DNA from 3 places in the Pseudomonas sp. R1-1 genome. Region 3 is predicted to be linked to each of the others. Evidence: riboswitches for the same ligand, from Rfam matches in the RefSeq annotation. Region 3 holds a riboswitch; each other region holds the start of a gene.
What was found. A riboswitch is a leader RNA that binds a small molecule or an ion and turns the genes downstream of it on or off. The one in region 3 is predicted to bind cobalamin.
Positions count from the first base shown of each region.

Region 1: it holds a riboswitch for cobalamin, as region 3 does, so the genes downstream of both, cobO (cob(I)yrinic acid a,c-diamide adenosyltransferase) here and J3P75_RS15370 (CbtB domain-containing protein) in region 3, are expected to answer to the same signal.
Region 2: it holds a riboswitch for cobalamin, as region 3 does, so the genes downstream of both, J3P75_RS11510 (ABC transporter substrate-binding protein) here and J3P75_RS15370 (CbtB domain-containing protein) in region 3, are expected to answer to the same signal.

Region 1 is NZ_CP071663.1:4,362,939-4,372,644, forward strand. Features, by position in the region: gene J3P75_RS19510 (cobyric acid synthase) at 1-353, opposite strand, end outside; gene cobD (threonine-phosphate decarboxylase CobD) at 350-1,342, opposite strand; gene cbiB (adenosylcobinamide-phosphate synthase CbiB) at 1,335-2,243, opposite strand; gene bluB (5,6-dimethylbenzimidazole synthase) at 2,240-2,890, opposite strand; gene J3P75_RS19530 (cobyrinate a,c-diamide synthase) at 2,887-4,287, opposite strand; gene cobO (cob(I)yrinic acid a,c-diamide adenosyltransferase) at 4,284-4,895, opposite strand; cobalamin riboswitch at 4,976-5,199, opposite strand; gene J3P75_RS19540 (hypothetical protein) at 5,363-5,947, shown strand; gene J3P75_RS19545 (PQQ-dependent sugar dehydrogenase) at 6,014-7,327, shown strand; gene J3P75_RS19550 (C40 family peptidase) at 7,458-7,994, opposite strand; gene J3P75_RS19555 (C40 family peptidase) at 8,214-8,831, opposite strand; gene hda (DnaA regulatory inactivator Hda) at 9,060-9,706, opposite strand, start outside.
Region 2 is NZ_CP071663.1:2,516,014-2,525,719, reverse strand. Features, by position in the region: gene J3P75_RS11530 (LTA synthase family protein) at 1-1,246, shown strand, start outside; gene katG (catalase/peroxidase HPI) at 1,398-3,668, shown strand; gene map (type I methionyl aminopeptidase) at 3,751-4,542, opposite strand; gene J3P75_RS11515 (ParD-like family protein) at 4,539-4,766, opposite strand; cobalamin riboswitch at 5,100-5,293, shown strand; gene J3P75_RS11510 (ABC transporter substrate-binding protein) at 5,435-6,448, shown strand; gene J3P75_RS11505 (FecCD family ABC transporter permease) at 6,445-7,461, shown strand; gene J3P75_RS11500 (ABC transporter ATP-binding protein) at 7,458-8,222, shown strand.
Region 3 is NZ_CP071663.1:3,396,747-3,406,452, forward strand. Features, by position in the region: gene cobN (cobaltochelatase subunit CobN) at 1-3,724, opposite strand, end outside; gene cobW (cobalamin biosynthesis protein CobW) at 3,728-4,798, opposite strand; cobalamin riboswitch at 4,900-5,111, opposite strand; cobalamin riboswitch at 5,297-5,516, shown strand; gene J3P75_RS15370 (CbtB domain-containing protein) at 5,636-5,833, shown strand; gene J3P75_RS15375 (CbtA family protein) at 5,844-6,545, shown strand; gene J3P75_RS15380 (cobalamin biosynthesis protein) at 6,542-6,955, shown strand; gene cobM (precorrin-4 C(11)-methyltransferase) at 7,034-7,780, shown strand; gene nfuA (Fe-S biogenesis protein NfuA) at 7,881-8,465, opposite strand; gene J3P75_RS15395 (SET domain-containing protein) at 8,735-9,706, shown strand, end outside.

The DNA of each region.
Region 1 (9,706 bases), 970 kb from region 3:
TGCGATTCCAGCACCGCCTGCATGGCGATGGCTTTGTAGTCGTGATAGGCGACGGCGTTCATCGTCGTCACCGCGCGGCCGTGGATGATCACTTGCGCGCCGGTGTCGCTGTTGGGCTTGAGCAACACCGGGTTCATGTCGGTGTGCGGTTCGAGATACGCGGCTTGCGCCTGCACCGCTTGTGCCCGGCCGATCTCGCCGCCGTCCGCCGTCACCGCGCTGTTGAGCGCCATGTTCTGCGGCTTGAATGGCACCACCGCGACGCCCTGACGGGTCGCCCAGCGACACAGCGCCGTCACCAGCGTACTTTTACCGGCATCCGACGTGGTGCCCTGCACCATCAGCGTGGTCATGGGTGTTCCTTATGGTAGGCGGCGAAGGCCTGTGCGAGTCGCAGCTCATCGGCGGCATCGCCGGGCAGGCCGAAACGCAGGCTGCTGTTGTGAGCAAAGAGACGCAGGAGAATGCCGCGCCGGGCCATGAAATCGTGCAGCGTTTCGGCGTCTTCGGTGATCAGCCACTGAAACAGCGCGCAGCCGCCCTGCGGCTTGAAACCGTAGCGCTCGAGCAATGCCGCCAGTCGTTCGCTGGCTTCATCGCTGCGAATCCGTTGGCGCGTATGATTTTCGGTGTCTTGCAGACACGCCTGACCGAGCATCCGCGTCGGCCCGCTGACCGCCCACGGTCCGACCTGTTCGGCGAGCAGTTTGAGCAACTTGCGCTCGGCCAGCACGAAGCCCAGGCGCACCCCGGCCAGACCGAAAAACTTGCCGAACGAGCGCAACACGATCAGGCCGATGAGATGGCTATGCGCGGCCAGGCTCAAGTGCGGCGTGTTGTCCATGAACGCTTCGTCGACCACCAGCCAGCCGCCGCGCTGGGCCAGCCGCGCGTGCCAGTCGAGCAGGCGCGCCGGGGTCAGGCTGAGGCCGGTCGGATTATTCGGGTTGACCACCACCAGTACGTCGAGGCTGTCGAGAAAGAACTCGACTTCCTGCTCCAGCACTTCGCGGACGATATAGCCACTGCGCCGCCACGCCTCGGCGTGTTCGGCATAGCACGGCGACAACACGCCGACCTTGCCGGCACGACGCAAGCGCGGCAGCAACTGGATGGCCATCTGCGAACCGGCCACCGGCAGCACTTGCGAGGCGCCGTAGTAATCGCACGCCGCCTGCTCCAGGCCATCGTCGGTTTCCGGCAAGCGAGCCCAGGCGCGCAAGGGGATCTCCGGGATCGGAAAAGGCCACGGCGCCAGGCCGCTGGACAGATCCAGCCAATCGACTTCGGCAATGCCGTAGTCGTGTGCCGCCTTGCGCAGTCGGCCACCGTGCTCAAGCATAGAATTCAGCCCCCACGCAAAGAATCAGCAGCCATAACCATACCCCGCGCTGGACCAATTGCCAGCCGCGCTCGATGGAATCGGCATCGGCGGGAGCGCCTTCACCGAGTTGCGGGCGTTCGTGCAGTTCGCCGTGGTAGATCGCCGGCCCGCCCAGCTCGACGCCGAGTGCGCCAGCGCCAGCCGCCATCACCGGGCCGGCGTTGGGGCTGTCCCATTGTGGCGCCTGCGTACGCCAGCACTTGAGTGCGAGGCGGGTTTTGCCGAGGAGCGCGTAGGTCAGCGCCACCAGCCGTGCAGGAATGTAGTTCAACACATCGTCGATTTTCGCCGCCGCCCAGCCGAAGCGCTCGAAGCGTTCGTTGCGATAGCCCCACATCGCGTCCAGCGTGTTGCTCAAGCGATAGAGCACCACGCCCGGCGCACCGGCGACGACAAACCAGAACAGCGCAGCAAATACCGCATCGCTGCCGTTTTCCAGCACCGATTCGGTGGCGGCGCGGGCCACGGCGTTGCTGTCGAGTTCGTCGGTCTGGCGGCTGACCAGATAGCCGACGCGAGTGCGCGCCTCAGTCAGATCCTCCGCGCGCAATGCCGCAGCCACTGGCGCGACATGTTCGCCGAGGCTGCGCATGCCGAGGGCGCAATACAGCGCAACAATCTCCACGACCCAGCCAACATAAGGCGCCCAGGAAAACGCCGTGGCGAGCAGCGTCAGCGGCAGCACCGCGATCACCCACGCGGTCACGCCATGGCTGCGCCAGCCGCGGCCACCGGCGTTGAAACGTTGCTCGATGCGCCCGGCAAAATTGCCGAACGCCACCAGCGGATGCCAGCGTTTCGGTTCACCGAGCAGCGCATCCAGCGCCACTGCGGCGACACTCAACAACGCCACACTCATTGACTCACTCCCCAATAATTTTCGTACAGCAATTCGTTCAGCGGACGCGCCTGCGCCCAGCCTTCGAGGACCAGCATCGGCGCCGGGTAGAATTCCTTGACCGGGCCCAGACAAAGCACCGCCAGCGGCTCGGCGCCCGGCGGCAATTGCAGCAGATCCGCCAGCGCTTGCGGCTCGAACAGCGACACCCAGCCCATGCCCAATCCTTCGGCACGCGCCGCCAGCCACAGATTCTGGATCGCGCAGGACAGCGAAGCCATGTCCATTTCCGGCAGCGTGCGCCGGCCGAAGATGTGCTTTTCGCGATCGTCCATCAGCGCCGCCACCAGTACTTCGGCGCAGTCATTGATGCCCTCGACTTTGAGTTTCATGAACTCGTCGCTGCGCTCGCCAAGGGCTTCAGCGGTGCGCACGCGTTCTGCTTCCACCAACTGCTGGATCTGCCCGCGCAGGGTGCGGTCGCTGATGCGGATGAAGCGCCACGGCTGCATCAGGCCGACACTTGGCGCCTGATGGGCGGCTTCGAGCAGACGCTGTAGCAGTTGCGGTTCAACGGTGCCGCCGCTGAAATGGCGCATGTCGCGGCGCTCAGCGATGGCTCGGTAAACCGCCTGGCGTTCGGCGTCGGAAAATGCGTTGTCGGTCATGGCCCCATCGCTGGCAAGCCAGCTCCCACAGGGGATTGCGTTTCGTCAGGTGTTACACCGTCCAATGTGGGAGCTAGCCTGCTAGCGATAGCGGTTTCAGAATCAGGCACAAACAGCGCGGCAATCGCAGTCGGGTTCGATGGAAAATAAAAGTGCACATAAGAAGCTGTCATCCGCCCTTCACGATAAACCGCCTCGGCCCCGCGCCCGCCATTCGGGCTCAGCCCACGGGCAATCGGCGTCAGCTCGGTGGTCGTCAGCGAATGGTGATACGTGTGCCCGCGCAACGAGCCTTCCGGCAGATCGACCGCCTGCAGCGCCAAGGCCGCCAGACGCTTTTGCATCACCGCATCGCCCTGCAACAACCCGACCAGTTCAGCACGGGTGCCTTCGACATCGGTCAGCGAATCGAGCAGATACAGCATGCCACCGCATTCGGCCAGCAGCGGTTTGCCCGCCGCGTGGTGTGCACGGATCGCCTCGAGCATTGCAGTGTTCTGTGCCAGTGCAACGTGGTGCAGCTCGGGGTACCCGCCCGGCAGATACAGACTGTCCGCCTCGGGCAATTGCGTGTCGCGGATCGGTGAGAAGAAGCTCAACTCGGCGCCCATCGCCTGCAACAGATCGAGGCTTGCGCCGTAGGTGAAGGCAAATGCCTCATCGCGGGCCACCGCGATCCGCACGCCGTTCAACAACGGCTCGGCAGCAATCACATCCGGCGCGGCGAACTCGACTGCTGGCGGCAAGGCGACTTCGCAACTGCTGGCCAGTGCGTCGGCGGCAGCGTCGAGGCGCAGGTCCAGATCATTCAGTTCGCTGGCCTGTACCAGGCCGAGATGGCGGCTCGGCAGCTCGATACCGGTCTCACGCGACAAGGCGCCGTACCAGCGCAGGCCTTCGGTGAGACTGCCTTCAAGCAATTGCGCATGACGCAAGGTGCCGACGCGGTTGGCCAGCACTCCGGCGAATGGCAGGTCCGGCTGATATTTCGCCAGGCCCAACGCCAACGCACCGAAGGTCTGCGCCATGGCGGTGCCGTCGATCACCCCGAGCACCGGCACGCCAAAGTGTCGCGCCAGATCAGCGCTCGACGGCGTGCCGTCAAACAGGCCCATCACGCCTTCGATCAGAATCAGGTCCGCGTCGCCGGCGGCTTCCCACAACAGGCGACGGCTTTCCTGCTCGCCGACCATCCACATGTCCAGTTGATAGACCGGCGCACCGCTGGCGCGCTCGAGGATCATCGGGTCGAGAAAGTCCGGGCCGCATTTGAACACGCGGACCTTGCGCCCCTGATTGCGATGCAAACGGGCGAGCGCGGCGGTGACGGTGGTCTTGCCCTGGCCGGAAGCCGGCGCGGCAATCAGGACGGCCGGGCAGTGACGGGGCTGATTCAAAGTTCGACGCCTTTCTGCGCTTTGATGCCGGCCTGGAAGGCGTGCTTGAGCATGCCCATCTCCGTGACCGTGTCGCCCATCTCGAGCATTTCCGGCTTGGCGCCGCGACCGGTAACCACCACGTGCTGCATCGGCGGCCGCGCCTGCAAATCGCTGAGCACCTGATCGAGATCCAGATAGCCGTGCTTGAGGGCGATATTCAATTCATCGAGCACCACCAGCCCGATCGACGGATCGCGCAGCAGTTCGCGAGAAACTTCCCACGCCGCCGTGGCGGCGGCGATATCGCGCTGGCGATCCTGGGTCTCCCAGGTGAAACCTTCGCCCATCACATGGAAGCGCACTTGCTCGGGGAAGCGGCGGAAGAACAGCTCCTCGCCCGTGCTGTTGCGGCCCTTGATGAACTGCACCACACCGCACTGCATGCCGTGGCCCATGGCGCGGGCGAGCATGCCGAAGGCCGAGCTGCTTTTGCCTTTGCCGTTGCCGGTCAGCACCAGCACCAGGCCGCACTCGTCGGGCGAATTGGCGATGCGTTCGTCGATCACGGCTTTTTTACGCTGCATGCGCGCCAGATGGCGTTCGTCGCGCTCGGGGGAATCGGTCATGGGGAGCTCTCCGTTGAGACGGGTAAACGGCGGGCAGGCACAAGATTAGACGGCAAAAAGCCTGGCATCGCCCACCGTGATGCCGCTGGATGGATCAGGCCGGTCTCCGGGCTCATGAGCGGCGTAGGCCAGACTGCGCGCCTTCCCGCTGTTGAGCAGTGGCATTGAACGCAGTGTTCACTCATTTACCGTTGCGGGGGCAGCGCCGGGATCGTCGTGGCTTCGCGTGAAGACCACCCTCACCGGCTTCCCTGTTTCACTCTGTCGACGCAGGTCACAGAGCACCTGAAACAAGCGGCGAAGGTTAGAGGGTTGGGGGTGGAGCGTCAATTAAAGAGGCGGCCATCGGGCGAGAAACTGCCACCAATCAATTATCTGCGGGCAATCTTGTGCCAGACTGTGACAAGTGATATCAAAGAGCCATGCTTTTCTCGAAAAAGCACACCACAACAATAAGGACGATGACGATGCAAGGCATGATCATCAGCAACCCGCGCCTGGAATTCCTGCGCCCGGTGCTTGAACGCTGGTTTGACTGTATCGACCGCTACAACACCGTGCGCGGCGACGGCGATACGCCGTACTGGCATGATGAGAAAGCCAACCTCGGCCTGCTTTCGGCCGCAGCCTGGATGGCCGAACTGGTGACCTTGAACGACACCGTCACCCGCAAACAGAACGAAGACGGCGAGCGCAATGCCCGCGCCGATCTGTTTATCGCCGGCAGCGAAGACCGCGCCTTCATTCAAGCCACACAGCGCTGGCCACGGGTCAACAACCTCAACCTGACCCAAGCCCTGGCCGATATAACCTCTGACGCCAAACGCACCAGTTATGCCAGCGATCTCAAACTCGGCTGCCTGTTCGTCGCCCCGCAAAAAGCCCAGCACAGCGCCAGCCCCGAAGAGCTGCAGGACATGGTCGACGATCTGCAAAAGGGACACACCTGCGCCGTGGCCTGGTATTTCCCCTATGCCTACCGCAAATTGCACAGCGAAGCGGGCAACTATCACCCGGGCATTGCCGTGCTGTTCAAGGAAGCCCGCGGTTGAGCAGTTGAACCATCGGGCTTGCGCCCTCCTCTATGGTTAGGAATGCATTCATAGGGAAGATCAGCAATGCGCAAGCCCCACCTCGTTTTCGTCATCGCCCTCGCCGGCGGGCTCAGCGCCTGCGGCGAAACCTCTAGCCTGCAAGTCTCCGACGGCACTGGCCCGTCGCCGAAACTGCCGGAACCGAACAAGACCCTGATCCCGACGGTGAACATCGCCCCGGCGATCGGCTGGCCCGAGGGGGCAAAACCAACAGCCGCGGCCGGCACTCAGGTCGCCGCGTTCGCCGAAGGCCTCGATCATCCGCGCTGGCTGTACGTGCTGCCCAATGGGGATGTGCTGGTGGCCGAAACCAATGCGCCACCGAAACCGGACGACAGCAAAGGCATTCGTGGCTGGGTGATGAAAAAGGTCATGGGCAAGGCGGGCGCCGGCGTACCGAGCCCGAATCGCATCACCTTGCTGCGCGATGCCGACAAGGATGGTGTGGCCGAGACGCGCACGGTGTTTCTGCAAAACCTTAATTCGCCGTTCGGCATGACCCTGGTCGGCAACGATCTGTACGTGGCCGATACCGATCGCCTGTTGCGCTTCAATTACGAGCCCGGCACCACCGAAATCAAGTCACAGCCGATCAAGGTCGTCGATCTGCCGGGCGGCACGCTGAACCATCACTGGACCAAAAACGTGATCGCCAGCAAGGACGGCAGCAAGCTCTACGTCACCGTCGGTTCGAACAGCAACGTCGGCGAAAATGGCCTGGATCAGGAAGAGGGTCGCGCGGCGATCTGGGAAGTCGATCGGGCGACCGGCAATCACCGGATCTTCGCCTCGGGCATCCGCAACCCCAACGGCCTGGCGTGGGAGCCCACCAGCGGCGCGCTGTGGACGGCGGTCAACGAGCGTGACGAGATCGGCAGCGATCTGGTGCCGGATTACATCACCTCGGTCAAGGACGGCGGCTTCTATGGCTGGCCATTCAGCTATTACGGCCAGCACGTCGATGTACGGGTCAAGCCGCAGAACCTCGATCTGGTGGCCAAGGCCATCGTCCCGGACTACGCGGTCGGCCCGCACACCGCCTCGCTGGGCCTGACCTTCGCCGAGGGCAACACGTTGCCGGCGCAATTCAAGGAAGGTGCGTTCATCGGCCAGCACGGCTCGTGGAACCGCAAACCGCACAGCGGCTACAAAGTGATTTTCGTGCCGTTCAGTGGCGGTAAACCCAATGGCACGCCGGTGGATGTGCTGACCGGCTTCCTCGACAAGGACGAGAACGCGCTGGGCCGCCCGGTGGGCGTGGTGATCGACCCGCAAGGCGGGTTGCTGGTAGCGGATGATGTCGGCAACAAAGTGTGGCGCGTGTCGGCCACAAAATAACTTTCGCCTGACACAAACCACTGTGGGAGCTAGCCTGCTAGCGATGGCGGTAGACCAGTCGATATCAATGTGACTGACACTCCGCGATCGCTAGCAGGCTAGCTCCCACATTTAATTTTGTGTGATTGAATTAAGGGTTATGCGCCAACTGCCCGGGCTGCAGCACCCGCTTGGCACTCAGATAGGCCTTCTGCCAATACGCCTTCGACAGGCTGTCGAGCTTGACCGTGCCGCCCGTTGCCGGCGCATGCACAAACCGCCCTTCGCCGACATAAATGCCCGCATGGCTGACCTGCGAGCCGCCGTTGGTGGCGAAGAAAATCAGGTCGCCGGTCTGCAAGCCTTCCTTGCCGACATTCGGTGCCTGCATGACGATCATTTCGCGGGTGGAGCGTGGCAGCGAGATCCCCGCGGCATCGCGGTAGACGAAACCGATCAGGCCGCTGCAATCGAAACCCGAATCCGGCGTGTTGCCGCCCCAGCGATAAGGCGTGCCGACGAGGCCGAGCGCGCGAAACAGCACGTCTTCCGCCACCGGAGAAAAAGCCTGGGAGGGACCGAACACAATCGGCGCGCGAACCACGGGGGCTGGCGGCGGTGTACGACTGGCGCAAGCGCTGAGCAGCGCGGCGCAGAGGATCAAGGTGAGGCGGGCCGACATCGTCATAAGCAGAACATCCTGATCAGGCTGCGGCTTTCTCTGCCGAATGGACAGAAACAAAACCGCCTGCGTCTGTACGCAGGCGGTTTGCCATCAATATGATTCAGGATTCTAGCGGCTACGCGGCAAACTTCAAGTAAGACTTTAACTTCACCTTGTAAAGTTTGTGTCTACTCCGTTTGCCGGTAGCCTGAGTATCGCCACGAACGCAGCGACAACAGGGAATTACTTGCGCGCGGTGACCACGGTCGGAGCGTTCGCCAGGGCGCGTTTCGCTTCGATGAAGGTCTTGCTCCAGTAGCTGTCACCCAGGCTGTCGATGCGAACACCGCCGCTGCGACGACTGCTGGAGTGGATGAACTGGTTGTCGCCCAGGTAGATCCCGGCGTGACTGACCCGGCCGCGACGGCCGTTGGTGGCGAAGAACAACAGATCGCCCGGCTCAAGGTTGCTGCGCGCAACCAGCGGCGCATCAACGTTGATCATTTCGCGGGTGGAGCGCGGCAGGTTCATGCCGGCTTCTTCGCGGAACAGGTAACCGATGAAACCGCTGCAATCGAAACCGGCTTCAGAGGTACCACCGAAACGGTAACGGGTACCGATCAGGGACATGCCGCGTTCGAGAATGCTGTCGGCCAGAACAGGAAGCTGATAAGGCTTCTTGCCGTTGAATTCATTGAGTTCTTTTTCGGTGTCCAGCTCTTCCTGATAAATAACGGAAGACTGGGCCGTGGCGGAATTTTTAACCTGTTGAGGCTGCTCTTGAACTGGAGAATGAGCAGCGCAACCGTACAACAGGGTGACGAGTGCGAGAGGCACGAGGGGTGCGAAGCGCTTTAGCATGGGCACGACCGTGGCTGATAGTTGTAAAGAAGCCGAGACTATGCCCGCTATCGTCCTCATTTGCAAATTCAATCGAACTTTATGTGACTTGGCGGTTTCTCGTTTACATCTAAGCGCTTAAGCCCATTTGAACCGATACGCAGCCTGCAACCCATGCAGGAATGCGGATTTTCTGGCGCCTGAAAGATGCCGTCCTGCCCTTGAACCCCGCAGAACGACAGGCTCGGCTTACCAGCCGAGGGTTTCTTTGAGGAAGGGAATGGTCAGCTTGCGTTGGGCCTGCAACGAGGCCTGGTCAAGCTGTTCGAGCAGATCGAACAACGCACTCATGCTGCGCGTGCCGCGAGTCAGGATGAAGTGCCCGACCTCGTCGGTCAGGTGCAGACCACGACGCGATGCACGCAATTGCAGCGCACGCAATTTGTCTTCATCGGAAAGCGGACGCATCTGGAAAATCAGCGCAAGGGTCAGGCGCGATTTCAAGTCGGCCAGTTTCACCGGCAGTTCGCGTGGCGAAGTCGACGCAGCGATCAGCAGACGCCGACCGCTGTCACGCAGACGATTGAACAGGTGAAACATCGCCTCTTCCCAGTCCGCCTTGCCGGCAATCACCTGCAAGTCGTCGAGACAGACCAGTTCGTATTGTTCGAGGTTGTCGAGGATTTCGACGCCGCGGTCCATCAACTCGGCCAGCGGCAGGTACACCGCTGGCTCGCCCATCTGCTCGAAACGCAAGCACGCGGCCTGCAACAGATGCGTGCGCCCTACGCCGTGTTTGCCCCACAGGTAGATCAGGCTCTCTGTCCAGCCGGCGTCGGCTTCGCAAAGACGCTCGACATAGCCGAGTGCAGCGGCATTGGCGCCTGGGTAGTAGT
Region 2 (9,706 bases), 880 kb from region 3:
CGACCACGGTTTCAGCACGCATTACCTGCAAGGTGCCGGGCTGCGCTTCATGGCCAAAGACAAGATCATGCCGCACATCGGCTTCGACGCGACCCATGGCCTGGAATGGTTCAGCAACAGCAACTATCTCGAATTCCCGTGGGGCAAGGATGACAAAGCGTTCTTCGAAGGTGCGCTGGATTACGTCGGCCAACTGAAAAAACACAAACAGCCTTGGATGCTCACCCTGCTCACCGTGGGCACTCACCAGCCCTACTCCGCACCGGACGACTATCTGCAGCGCTATGAAACGCCGAAGCAGGCCGCCGTCGGTTATCTCGACGATGCGCTGGATCAGTTTCTCAATGGTCTCGAACGCAAAGGCGTGCTCAAGGACACGCTGGTGGTGATCACATCGGACGAATCCCACGGCATCGACGGCGTGCGTCTGGCCTCCTCGTGGGGGTTCAATCTGACTCTGGCACCTGAGCAGGCGCAACTGCCGCGCCTGAACAAAGGCGTCTATGGTCACGTCGATCTGAGCACTTCGATCCTCGACTACTTCGACCTGCCAGTGCCCTCCGCGCTGAGCGGTCGCTCGCTGTTCCGTGACTATGACTCCGGCCGCGAAATCATGTCATTCACCAACGGCAAGCTGCGCTATCACGATGGCCGCGGGATCTTCTCCGAATGCGACATGCCGCGTCGCTGCCGCTACTACCAAAGCCCTGGCTTCATCGCCGACAGCGCCATTTACAAGGGGCGCTACAGCGGTCATCCGGCCCGGCAGATCGCCGCCCGCGCCAATGCCCTGGACCTGTCGCTGCTGCGCACGCCGCTCAATCATCGCTACCAGTTCGGCAGCAACAACATCATCCCGCTGCAAGCGCAGATCAAGGATGACTGGGCCGACAACCTGATCGGTGCGCAGTATCTGGAAATGCCCAAGGGCTCGCACACCCGCGTCCGCTTGACCGTGCGCGCGGTCGACCCGCAGCAAGCGGCGTACATTCAACTCAAGGCCAAGGAATTCGAACAGGACGTGCAACTGGGCTTACCCGCAGAGATGGTCGCCACGGCGGATCAACCGCTGGAAATGGACTTCAGCTTTGAAAACCCGCAACAGCGCAAGGCGTTTTCGTTTCACTTGCTCGGTTACGGCCAAGGCGCGGTGGAAGTCAGTGACTTCAGCGTGATCACTGAACTGCCGGGGCAAGAGGACATTCTCGACGATGTGCCCGATGACGACACGGCGCAATCGAGCTGATCTGACTGATCAGAAGCCAGCGCAGCGCTGAGAGAGTTTGCCTATCAGCACGCAATAGCTGCGCTATTAGCTGGTTTGCCAAGTCGGGTCTAGCCTTACCAGTCCGAAGTCGGCACCAGCCGGCCGCAGCAGACCTGATAGGGACTCGAACATGGCAAGCGAATCGAAATGCCCGTTCAACCACGCCGCCGGTGGCGGCACGACCAACCGTGACTGGTGGCCGAATCAACTCAATCTGAAAATCCTCAGTCAGCACTCGCCCAAGTCTGACCCGCTGGGCCAGGACTTCGACTATGCCAAGGCGTTCAAAAGCCTGGATTTTCAGGCGCTGAAGCAAGATATCAGCGCATTGATGACCGATTCTCAGGACTGGTGGCCAGCCGACTTCGGCCACTATGGCCCGCTCTTCGTGCGCATGGCCTGGCACAGCGCTGGCACCTATCGCACCGCCGACGGCCGCGGTGGTGCCGGCTCCGGTCAGCAACGGTTCGCCCCGCTGAACAGTTGGCCGGACAACGTCAGCCTCGACAAGGCCCGCCGCCTGCTCTGGCCGATCAAGCAGAAATACGGCCGCAACATTTCCTGGGCCGATCTGATCGTACTCACCGGCAACGTCGCGCTGGAATCCATGGGCTTCAAGACTTTCGGCTTTTCTGGCGGCCGCGCCGATGTCTGGGAACCGGATGAAGACGTGTACTGGGGTTCGGAAACCGAATGGCTGGGCGGCGACAATCGTTACGGCAAGAGCAACGGCCCGGTACAGGAACCCGGTGACGGTACGCTGGTAGCCGAACCGGATCTGCACGGCAAGGAAGAAAGCCGCACCGATCAGGGCGAACGCAATCTGGAAAACCCGCTCGCTGCGGTGCAGATGGGCCTGATCTACGTGAACCCGGAAGGTCCCGAGGGCAACCCGGACCCGGTCGCCTCGGCCAGGGACATACGCGAAACCTTCGGCCGCATGGCCATGAACGATGAAGAAACCGTGGCGCTGATTGCCGGCGGCCACGCGTTCGGCAAGACCCACGGTGCCGGCCCGGCCGACAACGTCGGCCCTGAGCCGGAAGCGGCCGGCCTCGAGCTGCAAGGCCTGGGCTGGAAAAACGCATTCGGCACCGGCAAGGGCGCAGACACCATCACCAGTGGTCTGGAAGTGACCTGGACCACCACGCCCACCCGCTGGAGCAACAACTACCTGGAAAACCTGTTCGGCTTCGAGTGGGAACTGACCAAGAGCCCGGCCGGGGCGCATCAGTGGCAACCGAAAAACGGCGCCGGCGCCGGCACGGTTCCGCATGCTCACGACCCGAGCAAAAAGCTCTCGCCGAGCATGCTCACCTCTGACCTGGCATTGCGCTTCGACCCGGCTTACGAGCAGATCTCGCGGCGCTTCCTGGCCAATCCCGAGCAATTGGCCGACGCCTTTGCCCGCGCCTGGTACAAACTGATCCACCGCGACATGGGCCCGCTGTCGCGCTACCTCGGCCCGGAACTGCCCAACGAAGAATTGCTCTGGCAAGACCCGTTGCCGGACGTCAGCCATGCATTGATTGACGACAGCGATGCCGCTGCGCTGAAAAGCAAAATCCTCGCCTCAGGCCTGTCGGTTTCGCAACTGGTCTCGACGGCGTGGGCGGCGGCCTCGACATTCCGCGGCTCGGACAAACGTGGCGGTGCCAACGGCGGGCGTCTGCGTCTGGCACCGCAGAAGTTCTGGCAAGCCAACCAGCCGGAGCAACTGGCTCATGTGCTGCAAACCCTGGAGGGGATTCAGAGCGAGTTCAATGGCAGTGCCGACGGCAAGAAAATCTCGCTGGCGGACCTGATCGTGCTGGCGGGCAATGCCGGGGTCGAGCAAGCCGCACAGAACGCTGGTCATCCAGTGAGCGTGCCGTTCTCGCCCGGGCGCGTGGATGCCTCGCAGGAGCAGACCGATGTCGAATCGTTCGGCTTCCTTGAACCGATTGCCGATGGGTTCCGCAATTACAGCAAAGGCAAATACACCGTCGCAGCTGAAACCCTGTTGATCGACAAGGCGCAACTGCTGACCCTAACCGCCCCGGAAATGACCGTGCTGCTCGGCGGCCTGCGGGTGTTGAATACCAACGTCGGGCAGACCCGGCATGGAGTCTTCACCGATAAACCCGAAGCGCTGAGCAATGACTTCTTTACGAACCTGCTGGACATGGGCGTGGAGTGGCAACCGACGACGCGCGATGCTGATGAATTCGAGGGACGGGACCGCAGGACCGGCGCGCCGAAATGGACCGCAACGCGGGTGGATCTGGTGTTCGGCTCCAATGCGCAGTTGCGCGCACTGGCCGAGGTGTATGCCAGTGCGGATGCGCAGCAGCCGTTCGTCAATGACTTCGTCAAGGCCTGGACGAAAGTCATGAACCTCGACCGATTCGATCTGAAGTAAAGGCAAAGGAAAACGCCGCTGGTTCAAGCGGCGTTTTTTTATGCGTTGGATTTGATGATTGTTCCGTCCGCCAAGCGCGGTATCAAACGATTGCCGCATACCCCTCGATCTGATCCGGCCACGCCGTCAGCACTTCAAACCCCGTCTCCGTCACCGCGACCATGTGCTCCCACTGCGCCGAAAGCGAGCCATCCTTGGTCAGCACCGTCCAGCCATCGGGCATGTTCTTTACGTGGCGTTTGCCGGCGTTGAGCATCGGTTCGACGGTGAAAATCATTCCCGCCTTGAGCTTCATCCCTTGATTGGGGAAGCCGTAATGCAGAATCTGCGGTTCATCGTGGTAGATCTTGCCGATGCCGTGGCCGCAATATTCGCGCACCACGCTAAAGCCTTCCTTTTCGGCAAGGCACTGAATCGCGTAACCGATATCGCCCAGCGTGGCGCCCGGTTTGACCGCACGAATACCTGCGCACATGGCGTCATAGGTGGTCTTGATCAGATGTTGCGCTTCAGGCGTGGCCTCACCGACCACGTACATGCGGCTGGTGTCGCCGAACCAGCCGTCCTTGATCACGGCGATGTCGAGGTTGAGGATATCGCCGTCCTTCAACGGTGTAGCAGAAGGAATGCCGTGGCAGACCACGTCATTGACCGAGGCGCAGACGGTTTTCGGAAAGCCGTGATAACCGACGTTGGCCGGCACCGCTTTCTGCACATTGACGATGTAGTCGTGGCACAGCCGATCCAGTTCATCGGTAGTCACCCCGGCCTTGACGTGGGGCACCAGCATCGCCAGCACTTCGGCGGCCAGTTTGCCGGCCGCGCGGGATTTTTCGATCTCGGCCGGGGTGTTGAGCTTGATCTGGTTTCTCATGCGAGGGCGACTTCCTGTGTCAGTTGGTGCAGGTCGAGCCCGCCGTTCTGTTCGGCGCGGATCAGCAAACGGCAGATCGCGCTGTGGTCGAGATTGGGGTGCAACTCGGCGAGCATGCCGATGCGCATCCAGTGCTCGGCCTGCGCGTTGATCGAGCGGCTGAGTGCGTTGCTGGAGATGCGCAGGTTTTCGTGCATGTCTTCGGAAATTTTTACGATGCCCATGGCGGTAATCCGATACGGAATGTATATGGATCGTATATTAGCGTTGGGGGTTCGTGGATTGCAAATCAGGGTTGTGTGGTTTTTTCAGGATCGGGAGGTTGGTGGTCAAAAGCATGCGTTCGGCTTTGGCCTTGTAGTGACCCGGCCCCTCACCCCAGCCCTCTCCCCCTGGAGAGGGAGCCGATTTCGGTTGGTTTTGAAATTTGCATTCGACTCGGTATTTCATGTCGACGTAGCCCTCGCATCCACCGCGGTCAGTCCCCTCTCCCTCCGGGAGAGGGCTAGGGTGAGGGGCTTTTCAACAGATTGATCTCCCCCTCAACCGCCCAAATCGTCTACCATGCCGCCGCCGGTTTCCACACGGGATTAATAGGGAATCCGAGGTGCTTGCTCAGCATCGATCGGAACTGCCCCCGCAACTGTAGGTGCCGAGCCTGCTCCTCGACTGCCACTGGGTAACCCCCGGGAAGGCCGGAGCCAGGCGATGACGCATCAGTCAGGAGACCTGCCGGCACAATGACTACTAACCGGCGGGGTGTCCGGGAAGGACATCGTGCCGTGCGCTTTTTTGCGCGATGACCGGCCTTGCGCTGTTTGCTGACAGCGCTTGATGGTGTGTTTCCAAACCGTACCCGCCCTCCCCGTACGGTTCCATTGGAGACTGCCCCATGCTGCTGCCCCGTATTGCCACCCTGTTCACCGGTCTGGGCCTTTGCGCTTTCGCGCAAGCGGCGCCCACGGTTTATCCGCTGACGATCGAGAACTGCGGCAGTACCCTGACCTTCCAGCACGCCCCGGCACGCACGGTTACCATCGGCCAGGCCGGCACGGAAATGCTCTATGCCCTGGGGCTGAGCGACAAAGTCGTTGGCACTTCGCTGTGGTTCAACGACGTGCTGGCGAACTACAAGGCGCAGAACGAAAAGATAGAGCGCCTCGCTGATAACGAACCGAGCTTCGAAGCGGTGATCGGCAAGCGCCCGGAACTGGTCGCCGTGGAGCTGGAATGGATGGTCGGCCCGCAAGGTGCGGTCGGCACCCGCGAGCAGTTCCATGAGTTGAAGATTCCGACCTACCTGCTGCCCTCCGACTGCGAAGCCAAGGACAATCTCGTTGGCTCCGATGGGACGCGCCTTGCACCGTTTCGCATCGACAGCATTTACAAGAGCGTGAGCCAACTGGCGGCGATTTTCGATGTGCAGGCGCGTGGCGAACAGCTCAACGAACAGCTCAAGGCCAGCCTCGCGCAATCGATCGCCACGGCGAAAACCCAGCAGCGCAAAGACGTCAGCGCAGTGGTCTGGTTTTCCAGCGCCGAGATGGACATCGAGCCGTTTGTGGCCGGTCACAAAGGCGTTCCGGATTTCATGCTGAGCACCCTGGGCGTGCGCAATGTGGTCGAGTCGGATGAAGAATGGCCAACCGTGGGCTGGGAAACCATTGCCAAGGCCAACCCGACTTTCCTGGTCATCGCGCGCATGGATCGTCGGCGTTTCCCGGCTGACGATTATCAGAAGAAACTTGCCTTCCTGCGCAGCGACCCGGTGACGCGCAACATGGACGCGGTGAAACACAACCGCATCATCATCCTCGACGCCATGGCCATGCAGGCCAGCCTGCGCACCTTCGACGGCCTCGCGCAACTCGCCGCCGCCATCAACGCCTACGACCTGGCGCCATGAGCAGACGCCTGATCCGTTCGCTGCTGGTTGTGCTGACGCTCGCGCTCGCGCTCATGGGCGGCGTGGCGATCGGTGAGACTTCGATCGAGCCGGGCGTGGTGCTGCAGGTGCTGGCCAACAAGCTGTGGGGCGCCGGTTATGTGCTCGACCCCATCGATGAAGGCATCGTCTGGAATTACCGCCTGACCCGCGCCTTGGTCGCCGCAGCCTGCGGTGCCGGGCTGGCAACGTGCGGGGTGATCTTGCAGTCGCTGTTGCGCAATCCGTTGGCCGATCCTTATTTGCTGGGCATCTCCGCCGGGGCCTCGACTGGCGCGGTAATGGTCGCGTTGCTTGGCGTCGGTGCCGGGCTGGTGTCGCTGTCGGCCGGTGCGTTTGCCGGTGCGGTGACGGCGTTCGTGCTGGTGATTCTGCTGGCACGGGTCAGTGGCTCGGCCAACGGTACCGGGCAGATCATTCTGGCCGGGATTGCCGGATCGCAATTGTTCAATGCGCTGACAGCGTTTTTGATTACCCGCTCGGCGAGTTCCGAGCAGGCGCGCGGAATCATGTTCTGGCTGCTCGGCAACCTCGGCGGGGTGCGCTGGCCATCGGTGTGGCTGGCGGTGCCGGTGGCCCTGCTCGGGCTGGTTGTGTGCCTGTGGCATCGGCGGGCGCTGGATGCGTTTACCTTTGGCGCGGACTCGGCGGCGTCGCTCGGCATACCAGTGCGCCGCGTGCAGATTCTGCTGATCGGTTGCGCGGCGTTGGTCACGGCGGTGATGGTCTCGATTGTCGGTTCGATCGGTTTTGTCGGCCTGGTGATTCCCCATGCGGCGCGGTTGTTGCTTGGCACCGGGCATGCTCGCTTGCTGCCAGCGAGTGCCTTGGGCGGCGCGGTGTTTCTGATTGCCGCCGATGTGTTGTCGCGGACCCTGATCAAGGGCCAGGTGATTCCGGTCGGGGTGATTACGGCGCTGGTCGGCGCGCCGGTTTTTGCGCTGATTCTGGTGGGCCGGAGGTCGGCGCGATGAACGCGGTATTGAGCTGCTCGGGCTTGAGCTTCAAGGTACGCGGCGCCGAGTTGCTGAAGGCTGTCAGCCTTGAGGTGCAACGCGGCGAAACGTTGGGCATTGTCGGGCCGAACGGTGCGGGTAAATCGACCTTGTTGAAACTGTTGGCCGGCCTGCGCGAGCCGAGCGCTGGCGAGGTACTGCTCGACGGTCAGCGCCTGGGCAAAATGGCGCGCCGCAGCGTTGCGCAGACACTCGCGGTGGTCGAGCAACAGGCTGACACCGATGACGGCATTCGCGTGTTCGATGCGGTGGCGCTGGGGCGGACGCCGTGGTTGTCGGCGTTACAGCCGTGGTCGGCTGCGGACGCTGCCATCGTTGAGCAGGCGCTGGTGGATGTGGATGCGCTGCACTTGCGTCAGCGCATCTGGTGCAGCCTGTCGGGTGGTGAGCGGCAACGGGTGCACATTGCCCGTGCACTGGCGCAGCGGCCGCAGATTCTGTTGCTCGACGAGCCGGCGAACCATCTCGACATTCAGCATCAGTTGACGATTCTGAGTGTCGTGAGGGCTTTGCCGGTGACTACGTTGATTGCGCTGCATGATCTGAATCAGGCGCTTAAATGTGATCGTCTGGCGGTGCTTGAACGGGGGGAGTTGGTGGCGTTGGGCAGGCCGCTGGAGGTGTTGACGCCGCAGCGTTTGTGGGAGACGTTTGGGGTTCGGGCGCGGTATTTGATTGATCCGTTTGATGGTGAGCGGATTTTGCGGTTTCACTCGTGACGTTGGGGGGCAGGACCGCTTTTTTGATTGGGGGCATATCCGTTGCTGCGGGTGCTGCGGCTTAGGGTTTCGCCCTTACGGCGAGTCCCTTTTTCAGACGCCAAAAAGGAACCAAAAGGCTTTGCTCCTACGTTCGGCCCTCGCAGGCTCGGGTCCCTTCGCTGCGGGATCGATCCGGGCGCAGCGGCTACGGTTTGCTTCGCTGCACCTACTTCCGCTGTGTACGACTGCGTCGTACGGTCGCTGCGCTCCCACGCCCGGATCAATCCCTCCGCTCAGCCTTCCGACGTCGCTGGTGACGCAAGATCAAGAGCACTCGAGCTTGCGCTCATTGTTGAGTGGTCAGAAGCGTCGCATGGCTTGGGCTTTGCGGTGAATTCGCCCCTCATCGGAACGCCGCCCGCCTAGCCCTCTCCCCGAGGAGAGGGAGCTGATTTTGGTTGGATTTGAAATTTGTATTCGACTCGGTATCTCAAGTCGGCGTAGCCCTCGCATCCACCTCGGTCAGTCCCCTCTCCCTCTGGGAGAGGGCTAGGCGGGCGGCGTTCCGATGAGGGGCTTGTAACTGGATGACCGCGCTCCAACTGAAGAAATGCAATCAAATGTGGGAGCTTGCCTGCAAGCGATGACGGCCTGATAGCCGACCCGTCTTTGGGAATGTACTCAATCCACTGGTAGGAGTGAGCCTGCTCGCGATGGCGGTGGGTCATCCAGCACTTCGGCGACTGACGGATAGCCTTCGCCAGCAGGCTGGCTCCCACAGTGGATCTGCGTGTTGCCCCAAGCCTTGCCTGCACCGCGAAACCGGTGCGAGAAGCGGGTGGTTGGCTTTGGATTTGTGGTGTGGCGGCCCCTCACCCCCGCCCTCTCCCGAGGGAGAGGGAGCTGATTTGTGGCCATTTCAAATTCTGCATACGACTCGGTATTTCAGGTCGGCGTACCTTTCGCATCCACCACGGTCAGTCCCCTCTCCCTCTGGGAGAGGGCTAGGCGGGCGGCGTTCCGATGAGGGGCTTTTAGTTGGATGACCCCGCTCCAACTGAAGAAATGCAATCAAGTGTGGGAGCTTGCCTGCAAGCGATGACGGCCTGGCAGCCGACACGTCTTTGGGAATGAACCCAATCCATTGGTAGGAGTGAGCCTGCTCGCGATAGCGGTGGGTCATTCAGCACTTCGGCGACTGACGGATAGCCTTCGCCAGCAGGCTGGCTCCCACAGTGGATCTGCGTGTTGCTCCAAGCCTTGCCTGCACCGCGAAACCGGTGGGAGCCAGCCTGCTGGCGATTTGGGCAGTCTCCGCCCACAAAACGCTGTAGAAAATCTCCTTGATGTTCAAGCAATTCACGCTTCTATGCCGCCCTTCCGAAACTCAATGACGCGTCTGTGTAAACCCGTTCAAACCCGTCCGCCACGGCGCTAATTTCGTTCTATCGTTAGATCAAACTGGCTGCATCAACGCAGGACTAAAGGTTGCGACGGATCAT
Region 3 (9,706 bases):
GATTGTGCTCGCGGACAAACTCCCGAGTCTGCGGATCAAGCAGATAGGCGTCGGCCAGCAGCGCATACTGATGATCATCGATCAGATGCGTGGTCGCGTCGAAAGCAAACAGATTATCGACAGTCGCTGCCATTTCAAACGCGCCTTTATAGCCGTGGCGCTTGACCCCGTCGATCCATTTCGGGTTCGCCGCGCGAGAGCGAATCACCCGGTTCAGTTCTTCTTTCAGGGTGCGAATTTTCGGCAAATCGGGTTGGCTATGATCGCCGTGATAACTCGCCGCTGCTTCGCCGCGCAGGCTTTCCACAGCGGCGAGCATGCCACCCTGAAACTGGTAGTAATCGTTGGAGTCGAGCAAATCATGCTCGCGATTGTCCTGATTCTGCAGCACCGCCTGCACCTGACTCAGGCGTTGGACGAACTGCTCACGGGCGGCGGTGCCTTCGTCGGCGCCGCCATAGGCGTAAGCGCCCCAGTTCAGATAGACCTCGGCGAGGTCTTCGCGGCTCTGCCACAGGCGACCGTCGATGGCACCCTGCACGCCAGCGCCGTAAGCACCGGGCTTGGCGCCGAAGATGCGCCAGCCGGCCTGCCGCCGCGCGGTGTCTTCATCGACGCCGGTCTGACGTAGCGCTTCGCGCTCGGCGCGCACTTTGGCGGCCAGCGGATTGAGGTCGTCCGGTTCGTCCAGCGCCGCGACCGCTTGCACGGCGGCGTCGAACAAGCGGATCAGGTTGGCAAACGCATCGCGGAAAAATCCCGAGACGCGCAACGTCACGTCGACGCGCGGACGATCAAGCAGGCTCAGCGGCAGGATCTCGAAATCATCGACGCGCTGACTACCAGTGGCCCACACCGGCCGTACGCCCATCAGCGCCATGGCCTGAGCGATGTCATCGCCGCCAGTGCGCATGGTGGCGGTGCCCCAGACCGACAGGCCGAGCTGACGCAGGTGATCGCCGTGATCCTGCAAATGCCGTTCGAGAATCAAGGTCGCCGACTGGAAACCGATGCGCCACGCGGTGGTGGTCGGCAAATTGCGCACGTCCACCGAATAGAAGTTGCGTCCGGTCGGCAGCACGTCGAGACGCCCGCGACTGGGCGCGCCGCTCGGGCCGGCGGGGACGAAACGACCGCTGAGGGCGTCGAGCAGACCGCGCATTTCTGCCGGTCCGCAGGCGTCGAGGCGTGGTGCGATGACTTCGCGCAGATTATCGATGATTGCCCCGACTTCATCCCACCCGGGCCCCTGTAGGAGTGAGCCTGCTCGCGATGGCGGTGTGTCAGTTGATTTGATGTTGGCTGATCCACCGCTATCGCGAGCAGGCTCACTCCTACAAGGGATATGCAGGGATGCGGAGATCAGCTCGGTGGCGAACAATTCGAGGCGTTCGCGGGTGTCGCCGGCGGTGCGCCAGACTTCGTCGGTGACGGTTTGCAGTTCGCTTGGACGCGGTCCCTCCCACGGCTCGGCCAGAGCGCAATCCAGTGGATCGAAACCTAGTTCAAACGCTTTTGCCACCGCGCGCAGCAGGCTTGATTGCGCGCCCTTGCCATCCCCGCGCGGAATCCGCAGCAAGGCCAGCAAGGTATCGATGCGCAACCGCCCGCTGGGCGATACGCCGAAGATATGCAGACCGTCGCGAATCTGCGACTCCTTCAAATCGCACAGATAGGTATCCAGACGCGGCAACCAGATCGCCGCGTCGGCGTCACTGTCCAGCGCGGCGTCGAGTTGCAGCTCGCGGTCGATCTGCGTGTCGCGCACCAGTTGCAGAATGTCGCGCTGCAATTCCCGGGCGCGGCGCGGGTCGAGCAACTGCGCTTCGTAGTACTCGTCGGCGAGCAGTTCGAGATTGCGCAACGGCCCGTAGGTTTCGGCGCGGGTCAGCGGTGGCATCAGGTGGTCGATGATCACCGCTTGCGTGCGCCGTTTGGCCTGGGCGCCCTCGCCCGGGTCATTGACGATGAACGGATAGACATTCGGCAGCGGCCCGAGCAGCGCGTCCGGCCAGCAGTTCTCCGACAGGCCGACACCTTTGCCCGGCAACCATTCGAGGTTGCCGTGCTTGCCGACATGGATAACGCCGTGGGCGCCGTAGGTGGTGCGCAGCCAGAAATAGAACGCCAGATAGCCATGCGGCGGAACCAGATCCGGGTCGTGATAGACCGCACTCGGGTCGACCTGATACCCGCGTGCCGGCTGAATGCCGACGAAGGTCAGACCGAAACGCAGCCCGGCGATCATCATGCGTCCGTCGCGGCACATCGGGTCGTTGTGCGGCGCGCCCCAGCGGGCGATCACGGCGGCGCGGTTGGCTTCGGGCAGTGCGTCGAACATCGCGAGATAGGCGTCCATCGCCAGGCTTTGCTGGCACGGGCGCAGGTCAATCGTCTCGAGATCGTTGCTGACGCCGCCGAGCAATTGCTGGATCAACTCGCTGCCGCTGCCTGGCAAATCGGTCGAAACCGGATAGCCCTCAGCCTGCAACGCACGCAGGATATTCAGCGCTGCCGCTGGCGTGTCGAGGCCGACACCGTTGCCGATGCGCCCGTCGCGGGTCGGGTAGTTGGCGAGAATCAGCGCGATGCGCTTTTCGCTGTTCGGTACCCGCGCCAGATCAGTCCAGCGTCGCGCCAGTTCAGCAACAAAATCCATGCGATCGGGTTGTGCGCGATAACACACCACATCCGATTGGCTGCGCTCGCTGCGCCAGGCCAGATCCTTGAAGCTGATCGGCCGACTGATGATGCGCCCGTCAAGTTCCGGCAAGGCTATGTGCATGGCCAGATCGCGCGGGCCGAGGCCTTGCTCGCTGCCGCGCCAGCCGGGCTCGTTGTCCTGGGCGCAGATCGCCTGGATCACCGGAATATTGCGGCGAAACGGTCGCAGGTGCGGCGCTTCGGGACTGGACTGGGCAAAACCGGTGGTATTGAGGATCACCCCGGCCTCGACTTCGTCCAGCCAATCCTCGACCACCGTCAGGCAGCCGGGTTCTTTCAGGCTGGCCACGGCGATGGGCAACGGATTCAGTCCGGCGGCCTGCAGACGCTGGCAGAACACATCGATGAACGCAGTATTCGCCGCCTGTAGGTGCGAGCGGTAAAACAGCAACGCCGCGACCGGTTGTGCGGGCAGCCATTCGGCCTGCCAATCACTGAGCGTCGCGGTGGTTTTGTCCGGATGATAAATCGCTGTGCGCGGCAGGGTTTGCGGCTCGGCCCACGGGTAATCGCGGGCAAACCAGCGATTACCCAGGCACCGGAAGAAATCCAGCGCGTTGCCCAGGCCGCCCTGACGCAGAAACTGCCAGAGACGGTCACGGTCCACCGCGTTGACGGTGCTCAAGTCGCTGAGTTCAGGATCGGGACGATCGTCGCCCGGCACCAGAATCACTTGCACGCCGCGTTCAGACAGTTCGACGAGACGCTCGACGCCATAGCGCCAATAGGCGATGCCGCCGTGCAGCGAAATCAGAATCAGCTTGGCGTGACGCAACACTTCGTCGACGTACAGATCGACCGAGGCGTGATTCTGCACCTGCATCGGGTTGGCCAGACGCAGGCTCGGGTAGTCTTGTGGCAACTGCTGCGCCGCTTCGGCGAGCAGCGCGAGGCTGGAATCGCCGCTGCACAGGATCACCAGCTCGGCAGGCGTCTGGCCAAGGTCGGCAATATTGTCATCCGAGACGAAACCGCCGGGCTGGGTCCTGAGCAGGTGCATGACTTAAACGCTGAGCGCGGCGCGCAATTGCGCTTCGAGTTGTGCTGCGTCCAATTCCTGGCCGATCAACACCAGTCGCGTCACGCGCGCTTCGTCGGCGCCCCACTGACGGTCGAAATGCTTGTCGAAGCGCGTACCCACGCCCTGAATCAGCAGGCGCATCGGCTTGTTCGGAATCGCGGCGAAGCCTTTCACGCGCAGGATACCGTGCTGCACCACCAGTTGCGTCAGCGCGTCGAGCAGCAGGCTTTCGTCGGCTTGCGGCAGTTCGATGGAGATCGAGTCGAAGGCGTCGTGATCGTGGTCATCGTGATCGTCATCACCGTCGTGGTGATGGTCGTGGTGACTGTGACGGCTGTCGATGTGCTCTTCGGAACCGGCGCCGAGGCCGATCAACACGTCCAGCGGCAGACGGCCGTTGCTCGCTTCAATGATTTTTACAGCGGGCGGCAGCTCCTCCGCGACTTCAGCACGCACGCGCGCAAGATCTTCGGCGCTGGTCTGGTCGGCCTTGTTGAGGATCACCAGATCGGCGCTGGCCAGTTGGTCGGCGAACAGTTCGTGCAGCGGCGATTCGTGATCGAGGTTCGGGTCAAGCTTGCGCTGGGCATCGACCTGATCCGGAAACGCGGCGAAGGTGCCGGCGGCCACGGCCGGGCTGTCGACCACGGTGATCACCGCATCAACGGTGCAGGCGCTGCGGATTTCCGGCCACTGGAAGGCTTGCACCAACGGTTTTGGCAGGGCCAGGCCTGAGGTTTCGATGAGGATGTGATCGAGATCGCCGCGACGCGCGACCAGTTCGCGCATCACCGGGAAAAACTCTTCCTGCACCGTGCAGCACAGGCAGCCGTTGGCCAGTTCGTAAACGCGGCCGCTGGCTTCTTCTTCGGTGCAACCGATGGTGCACTGCTTGAGGATTTCGCCGTCGATGCCCAGCTCGCCAAACTCATTGACGATCACCGCAATGCGCCGGCCCTGGGCGTTATCGAGCATGTGCCGCAGCAAGGTGGTTTTGCCCGAACCGAGGAAACCGGTGACGATGGTGACGGGGAGTTTGGCCAGTGTTTTCATCGGTATGCCCTTTGGCAAAGCGGCGGGCATACGGGACGAGAACCGGCCACGCGCACGCGCGCCGGAAGTATTCGCCACCGGATCACCCCGCCCGGTTGAAAGTGAGAATCTGTGACGAGGCAGGTCTCCTGGCTGACAGTGTTCAGGCGCCAGGCCTGGCGTTCGCTGCGCCTTCCCGCGGGCTCGTTGACCGAGCTGGCAGTGGCGTGGCAGCGAACATCACCGTTCACAGTTGCGGGGGCAGCCGCGGCTTTGACCGCGTTCCCTTCTTAGCTTCGGCAGATACCGAAGAACCTCGAAGGCGCAAGGCTACGCATGGTGCAATGGCGGGTCAATGTCTGGATTGGGATCATGACCGACAGGCCGAACGTCAGGGCGAAGACCTTTGGTTACTTTGGGGCGTTTGCCAAAGTAACTCGCCGCCAGACGAAACCGCCGTCAGCAACCCTGGATATTCACTCGCGACCGAAAATTGACTCAAACCCACCCGCATGCTCTCCTGTACGCCTTGTTACGGGTGCCCTTCACAGGGTGAAACGGGAAACCGGTGAATCATGTGCTTTACTCAGAGCCATGTCAGTCCGGTGCTGCCCCCGCAACGGTAAGCGAGCGAAGCGTCAAAACCACTGTGCCAACGGCATGGGAAGGTGACGCTTGCAGATTGGCCCGGCGCCAACCCCTCGTGAGCCCGGAGACCGGCCCGCAACACACGGTGCGCAATCAGCGTCACTGGACATAACAAACCCGCGGTGGGCGGGCGCTGTTCGTACCTCCGCGTGTCCGTCACGCAGGGTCCGCATGCGTTCGACTGCCCCTGACACTCCATAGGGAAGCGCCATGTCGATCATCAGCAGCACCGCCAGCAACGCGGACAAAATCGCCAGCACCACCACCCTGAGCCAACGCCTGATTGCCGCCGCCTTCGCCTCGATTCTCGGCGCCGGGCTGGTGTATTTCGCCGGTTTCTCGCATATCGAAGCGGTGCACAACGCGGCCCACGATACCCGCCACAGCGCTGCGTTCCCGTGCCACTGAGACCTGTCGAATGATCAAGCGAATTGCGCAAACCGCAGGTTTCACTGGCCTGCTGGCCGCCCTGCTCCTCACGCTGCTGCAAAGCTTCTGGGTCTCGCCGCTGATTCTTCAGGCGGAAACCTATGAAAAATCCGAGCCGGTCGCCGCAGTCCACGAACACGCGGCCGGCACCGCGGCGCACAGCCATGACGGCGAAGCCTGGGAGCCGGAAAACGGCTGGCAGCGGGTGGTTTCGACCACCGCTGGCAATCTGGTGGTAGCGGTCGGTTTCGCCCTGATGCTTGCCGGTCTGTACACCCTGCGTGCGCCGCGCTCGACCGCGCAAGGCCTGCTCTGGGGGCTGGCCGGTTACGCGACGTTCGTGCTGGCGCCAACGCTGGGCCTGCCGCCGGAATTGCCGGGCACCGCTGCGGCTGATCTGGCTTCGCGACAGATGTGGTGGATCGGCACTGCGGCCTCGACCGCGGTCGGCCTGTCGCTGATCGCCTTTAGCCGGCACTGGCTGATGAAGCTGCTCGGTGTGGCGATTCTCGCGGTGCCGCATGTGATCGGCGCGCCGCAACCGCTGGTGCATTCGATGCTCGCGCCCGAAGCGCTGGAAACCCGGTTCAAGATCGCTTCGCAATTGACCAACGTGGCGTTCTGGCTGGCACTGGGCCTGATCAGCGCCTGGTTGTTCCGCCGCAACAGCAACGGTCAATACCACGCATGAGCGATGACCGCGCAGCGTCGACGCTGGTGGTCGGCCTCGGCTGCCAGCGCGGCTGTCCGACCAGTACGCTGCGCGCGTTACTCGACCAGGCCTTGCAGGCGCACCGCATCGAGCTCAAGTCGATCAAGGCCCTGGCCAGCATCGATTTGAAGCGCGACGAGCCGGGCCTGCAAGAATTGGCCGCGCAACTGGCCTTGCCCCTGCTGTACTTCAGCAGCGAGGAACTGGCCGGTTACCAGTCGATGCTCAGCCACCAGTCGCAAATCGCTTACGAACGCACCGGCTGCTACGGCGTGGCGGAAAGCGCAGCGCTGGCGCTCGCCGAACAACTCCTGCAAGCGCCGGCAAAGCTGCTGATCAGCCGACAAAAATACGCTCAGGCCACTCTGGCATTGGCCGGCGCCGCGTAATTCCTGATAATCGCCGCCATCCATCATGAGCAATGTTCATCTGAAGCGTTGTCGCGCCTCTTCTCCAAGGATCCATCGATGACCGTTTATTTCATCGGCGCCGGCCCCGGCGACCCGGAATTGATCACTGTCAAAGGCCAACGGTTGATCCGCCAATGTCCGGTGATCATCTATGCCGGTTCACTGGTACCCGACGCAGTGCTCGAAGGGCATCAGGCGCAAACCGTGGTCAATAGTGCCGAGTTGCACCTTGAACAAATCATCGAGCTGATCAAGACCGCGCATGCCAACGGTCATGACGTCGCGCGGGTACATTCCGGCGATCCGAGCCTGTATGGCGCGATCGGAGAGCAGATTCGTTATCTGCGTGAGCTTGATATTCCGTTCGAGATCATTCCCGGCGTGACGGCCACCGCCGCCTGTGCGGCGCTGCTCGGGGCCGAACTGACCCTGCCGGATGTGTCGCAGAGCGTGATTCTGACCCGCTATGCCGACAAGACCGCAATGCCGGCCGGCGAAGAACTGGGCAATCTGGCCCGGCATGGCGCAACCATGGCGATTCACCTGGGGGTCAATCATTTGCAGAAGATTCTTGTGGAATTGGTACCGCATTACGGTGCGGATTGTCCGATTGCGGTCATTCACCGGGCGACGTGGCCGGATCAGGATTGGGTAGTCGGGACGCTAGCGGACATTGCCGACAAGGTTGCAGCGAAAGGCTTTCGGCGTACGGCGTTGATTCTGGTCGGGCGGGTGCTGGGGAGTGAGGTGTTCAGTGAATCGTCGTTGTATCGGGCGGGGCATGCGCATCTTTATCGCCCTTGATGGCCCTTTCGCGAGCAGGCTCGCTCCCACCTTGGGTAAAACGAAGGCATAAAAAAACGGCGCTCACGGGGCGCCGTTTTTCTTGTTCGCAGCGAACGCCTTAGTAGTAGGCGTTTTCTTTCTGCGTGTGGTCGGTCACGTCGCGCACGCCCTTGAGTTCCGGGATGCGCTCGAGCAGCGTGCGCTCGATGCCTTCCTTCAAGGTCACGTCGGCCTGGCCGCAGCCTTGGCAACCGCCGCCGAATTGCAGCACCGCAATGCCGTCTTCAACCACATCGATCAGGCTGACCTGACCGCCGTGGCTGGCCAGCCCCGGGTTGATTTCGGTTTGCAGGTAGTAATTGATGCGCTCGTTGACCGGGCTGTCGGCGTTGACCATCGGCACTTTGGCGTTTGGCGCCTTGATGGTCAGCTGGCCGCCCATGCGGTCGGTGGCGTAGTCGACCACGGCGTCGTCGAGAAACGCTTCGCTGAACGAATCGATATACGCGGTGAAGCTTTTCAGCCCCAGCGCCGTATCTTCAGGCTTTTCTTCGCCCGGCTTGCAGTAGGCAATGCAGGTCTCGGCGTACTGGGTGCCAGGCTGGGTGATGAAGACGCGGATGCCGATGCCCGGGGTGTTCTGCTTGGACAGCAGATCAGCCAGGTAATCGTGGGCGGCGTCGGTAATGGTAATAGCGGTCATGGAAACTCCTCGCAGGCTTGGGCGCAGTTTACGCCAATCGGCGCGCGGGACAAAGTCCCAGTATTTTTGTCGGAAAAAGCCGGGCGTATGCCCTCGCCGGCTCGCTGACCACGGCGACGGCTGGGCGCTCGAACGGCAGGTGCACTGTTAACAAATGGAAACCCAAGCACATTCACACCCATATATATGTATGCCTCAACCGGTTTTCCACCCTCCTATATTCATGGCCTTCGACTATTTTTCCAGCCACTACGGTTCTAAGGCCCTGAATGTCTACCTCGTTATCCCGTTTTTACAGCAAGACGCCGCCGCGCAGATTGCAGGACCTCAATCACCTGATCAGTTACCTGCACGGGCTCATCGACGATAACTTCAACACCGATGCCAGCCAGCTCTATTACCACCCGCCCGCCGGCTCAGAATTGGGCCGAGAGTGTAAGGAAGCCTTTCGCGTATTGAAAAAACTGGAGGCAGACGAAGATTTCATAACCCACCTTTCTACGCCAGCCACGGCCGATCAATCGCTGTTAGGCAACGACTTCCTGTACGACTTTCTGTCCTTCCAGTTGAGTTCCACGAAGTCGCCGACACCTGACTCTGCAGAAGTTTTCCCGATCGCCGGTCACTCGATAACGCTGAGAGATGTGCCGATCTATTGGTCCATCGACGTTGATGTCCTGCTGGATATCTACGGCAAGGTCGGCAATGGGCTCAAAAGCGACGGTTCCGTGCGCTTCGACCAGGTTCTGGCGTATTACGCGCTGGTCCCGCGGCGTCCCGCGAAACATGCCGACTGGAAGCGCCTGCTGCACAATCTGGTTGAGCATCGCGCGTTATGGCTGCTTGGGCATCACGGGCCTGTCAGTGATTTTGAGCATTTGTTCAGCGCCGGCGGCGACGAAACAATCATGCGGGTTGTCCGCGAAATTGAAGCCGAAACATCACGCTGTCTGCTGGCGAATGTCGTACCGGTGAAACTCAATGCAAATTTCGAAAAGTTGAGCCAGACCACGCCAGTAGCGCTTCTGGAAACAGCCCTGCAATCGGCCAATAACCTGCAACTGGCGCAACGTATTGCCAAAGAACTGGGTTGGTACACCCTAAAGAACAAGCAAAATGGCCCAGCCAGCGTTTTGACGAAGTTGTTGTGGCGTGCGCTCTGGCTGAGCATTAAACCGGGCGCGCACAGCAACTACTCAAACGAACTGCAGATACTGATCGAGCCCGGCTGTGGCTATTCG